One region of the Anoxybacillus andreesenii genome, then DNA from elsewhere that is predicted to be linked to it. Evidence: riboswitches for the same ligand, from Rfam matches in the RefSeq annotation. Region 1 holds a riboswitch; the other holds the start of a gene.

Region 1 (2,206 bases):
AATCCATTTCTTGCTGGGTGAAAAAAGAAAGGAATCTACATTAATTGACATAACATTTTTATTATCGACTCGCAGATCCTTTGGTACGACAAAAAACTCCTTTACATTGGCAAAGAGATTAATTTCATCCCAATTTTTCGCGAGTTTTTTCTCATAAAGAACAGGGTTCGTCCATCCATCTGGATTGAGATTTGCTCGTGAGGACATGAGGAAGCCACTCCCGTCTGGAAGCCAGGTGAAGCCATAGACACCTAAGGCAACATTTCGGAATTCTTTAAGGTTCGAGATATTAAGAACTCCATTATCTTGAAAAGCGACAACCGCTTTATTAGGGGCCCATTGAGGCTCGTAACCGTCATAAAAGATCCGCTTCTTTTCAGAGGTTTCTAAATGATACACCCATATTTCATTTTGTATTTTATTTGGCTCAAACTGGGAAGGGGCTTGCATTTGATAAAGAATCCATTTTCCGTCATGGGACCACTGGATCCCATGGACATTTCTAGACTTTGTAATTTGTGTCTCCTGATTATCCAACAATAGCCACAGGTTCCCATCCCGTATGAATGCCGCCTTCGTCCGATTCCTTGCAGAAACGTCTATTCCATTAGAAAAGGATACAACAAGGACAAAAATTAGTAGGCTTACAACACTTTTCCTCATCATCCACCTCTTAAAGTTATTCTTGTCACTATGTATAGTATTTTCCTCATCTCTTCGAGTTATGAAAGGAAAGAACCCTTGTTTTCAAAATCTTTTAAAATAACCACTACACAAATAGGGATTAATGAGCTATACTAGATGGGACAATTAAAGAAGCGGAAACCACAAGGGGAGCTTTAGGCTGAGAGTGAACGTTTGTTCTGACCCTTCGAACCTGTTAGATAATTCTAGCGCAGGGATTGTGGAATGACGGGTGAATCCTATCCGTCTTTTATACAAGTTCTCCCTTGGGGTTTTTTCGTTTTGGAAAAGGGGAGATTTTTTATGAAAAAAATGAGATTGGTTGCTATGATTGAAGCTTCATTTTTTGCTGCTTTTGCACTTATTTTGGATCTTCTGCCTTCAATTAAGCTAGGTCCTTGGATTTCCATCTCAGTGGCAATGGTACCCATGTTTATCTTGGCTTTCCGTTGGGGGGTTAAGATAACCTTCGTTGCTGGCTTTATTTGGGGCCTGCTTCAGGTGGCGGTGGGAGATGCCTATATTTTAACACCTATTCAATTTTTGATTGAATATTTCATCGCCTTTGCCTTTATAGGATTTGCAGGGCTTTTCTTTGAAAAGATTCAGTCTCATTTACAAAAAGGAGACACCAAGCTGGAGCTGGTTTGGGCAGTGGTAGCTATTTTCGTTGGAAGTGCTGCAAGATACTTTTGGCACTTTCTTGCAGGGATCATTTTTTGGGGTAAGTCTGCACCAGAGGGCATGTCGCCGGCAATCTATTCACTCATAATCAATGGTGGAAGCATGCTTGGCTCAGCGATTCTATGCTCTATTGTAACAGTAGCTCTGTTAGCAACAGCACCAAGATTGATACAAAGAAACGGGATTAAACTCCACTCAGAAAAAAATGCGTCTTAATATCAATTGCAGAAAAACCTCTTTCAATAGTTGTTGGAAGAGGTTTTTTTGGTTTCTCTATTGTAAAATCCCTGGGACATTCCTTGGTTCATTATTGATGGAATCAGATGAATATACAAATACAACGACCTTGCCGTTAAAGGCTCTAGCGCGAATTAATATAGGCTGATTATATTCATTTTTGAATGTGAAGTCTGGCCCATACCAGCTCACCGTGGCATCCCGCCCGGGCGGTACGTAAGGTACCTTTCTACTATGGGAGTATCTCTCCAAAATGGTCATCCCTGAGCGATCGACGGCGTTAAAGAGGGTGGAGGAAACCTGGCAAATTCCACCGCCAACCCCTTCGGTGAATTCTCCTTTGACAATTTCAGGAGCTTTCATATAGCCTCTTTCTTGGGTACGCTTACCGACCACTTCATTAAAGGAAAATACCTCCCCTGGAAACAAGACACGATTATTAATGGCTGCTGTTGCTAAGGCAATATTATGAGAGCGTGATTTGTGGCTGGCATTAAAGTAAGTAATATATTGGCCAATTCTGTTGGTCCGTATATGTGAGAGAAGCTCGCTATCGATCTTAGGATAAATGATGTTCTTCGGAACCTCGACAGTAGCAGGA
Region 2 (2,206 bases), on a different contig from region 1:
TGATGTATACACGATATCGGAAGGGCGTGGTCTCGGAAGCCCAACTACGATTTCCTCCATCGGATGATCCGGCTTAAGCAAGAGGATGCGATCGGATAAATAACATGCCTCCTCTAGATCATGGGTGATAAAGAAAATTGTTTTTTTAGAATCACGCCATATCGATAGAAGCCATGTCTGCATTTCTTTTTTCGTAAATGAGTCAAGGGCACCAAATGGTTCGTCCAGAAGGAGCAAATCTTTGCCCGTTATCATCGCCCTCAAGAAAGACACCCGCTGTCTCATCCCGCCAGATAACTGGTTAGGATAAGCTTGTTCATATCCCGCCAATCCTGCACGCTCGAGCCATTTGCGCACTTCCTCTCTTGTGAGATGTGAATTCTTTTGGATTTCGACTGGGAGCATGATGTTCTCAAGGACCGTCCGCCACGGCAGCAAGAGATCCTGCTGTGGCATATAACCAACATCCCCAAGCGTTATTGATCGGTCGTTCAGCTTGATATCACCTGCGTCTTGATACAAGATACCTGTGATGAGCTTAAGGAGCGTACTTTTTCCTGAACCACTCTTACCAATGAGGGAGATGAATTCTCCCTTTTTCACTGTTACGTGAACTTCCGAAATAGTTGGTTTTTTGTGATTTGGGTACGTATAGGAAAGATTCTTTATGATTAGGGTCATATCGGCCAGTCCTGCTTATGATAATTCATGTCCCAGAATAAATACTCATATTTCGAAGTCATTTGAAAATGCTCTTCTAATCTAGCAAGCTCACGTTCCGGCTTTCCGTCAGCAAGCGCATCCATTAGTTCAATAAGCCATTTCGCCCCTTCGCCAAAAGTGTTCGAATCATACGTTTCAATCCACTTGGCATATGGATTAGTATCAAGTTGATGTCCATACTGCTTTCGCAAAAGCTTGCCTATTTCCCAATAATCCCATGCGCATGGAAGAAGACAGGAGACGACTTCAGCAAGGCTGCCATTTTGTGCGACATGGAGCATATATCTTGTGTAGGCGAGGTTGACAGGTGTAGGCCTTGTTGCCTCAAGCTCTGCACGGCTGATGCCGAATTCAGCCGCAAATTGACGGTGAAGCTCCATTTCGAAATTCAAGGTTTCATCAAGAATTTTTGCGAATTTTCCCATTGTCTCAAGATCGGTTGCCTTCATAACAGCAGCAGAGAAGAGCTTGGCATAGTCGATTAAATATACGTAATCCTGCTTCATGTAATAAATAAATTTCTCTCGCTCAAGCGTTCCCTTACCGATTCCCTGGACAAAAGGGTGCTGATGATTCTTCTCCCAAATGGACTGAACATTGTCATAAAGCCTTTCTGTGAATTTTTTCGTTTGAACTGTTTTCATTGTGAATTCCTCCTTGTTTTTTGGAAAATAAAACCGCCTTCCAAAAGTGGAAAGCGGTTTGCAAACACATGCATTCATGCAAACTACTTCCCTCCGCTAGTGCGAACTAGATCAGGTTCAAAGGGTACTTCTCAGCCAAATGGCGCCCCTAGTAGACAAATACTCTATTATTTTTTGAAAATCAAAACGAAAAGCCTCCACAGCAGAAGTGGAGGCTTTAGATTTTGTCATCATCTAACCATGGCCACTTCCCTCCGACAGTGCAAACTGTATCAGGTTCAAAGGGTCTAGAACATCTGTTCAATCTCAGTCTTCAAAAAGACTCCCCTAGTGTTCATATGAACTTGAAATCAATCATAGCATGGTTAATTATTCCTTTCAACCCTTTAGCGTTTAATTTTTGTATGCATGTAGTGAATGAGAACATAGCTAATGACGAGAACAAGGATGCTCACAGAAAATAGCAAGGTTTGCTGTGCATCTTCATGATCCACGACAATCAAACGAACCATCGCGGTAATCCCAATATACATAAAGTAGCGGAGCGGGAAGTGATAATCCTCTTGAAAATACTTCACAATCATGGCAATGAATTCAAAATATAGAAAGAAGACGAGAATTCCTTCTAATAGTTCAAAATAAGCGGTGGGGCTAGATTCAAAGAAAGCAAGTTGGGTTAGGTGAATCGTTTCTTTTACTAATAGTCCGCAGAGAATGAGCGCTAAAGAGACTAGAGCAATATTAAGCCCCCATTGTAAAATCCGGTCAATCGTTATCTTTATCTTCGGCTCCGATTTTCTTTTCTCCATACTTGTCGTCCTCCTCAAAGTTATCATAAC

Evidence for each region. Region 1 has a riboswitch for thiamine pyrophosphate ahead of thiT (energy-coupled thiamine transporter ThiT). Riboswitches for the same ligand answer to the same signal wherever they lie in the genome.
Region 2: linked by a shared signal. The riboswitch ahead of tenA (thiaminase II) and the one ahead of thiT (energy-coupled thiamine transporter ThiT) in region 1 are both predicted to bind thiamine pyrophosphate.

Annotation. Positions count from the first base shown of each region.
Region 1 is NZ_JAUSTU010000014.1:38,357-40,562, forward strand. It holds gene J2S07_RS14600 (hypothetical protein) at 1-663, opposite strand, end outside; TPP riboswitch at 821-920, shown strand; gene thiT (energy-coupled thiamine transporter ThiT) at 988-1,584, shown strand; gene J2S07_RS14610 (VanW family protein) at 1,642-2,206, opposite strand, start outside.
Region 2 is NZ_JAUSTU010000028.1:27,127-29,332, forward strand. It holds gene J2S07_RS18760 (ABC transporter ATP-binding protein) at 1-681, opposite strand, end outside; gene tenA (thiaminase II) at 678-1,367, opposite strand; TPP riboswitch at 1,439-1,527, opposite strand; TPP riboswitch at 1,600-1,706, opposite strand; gene psiE (phosphate-starvation-inducible protein PsiE) at 1,754-2,176, opposite strand.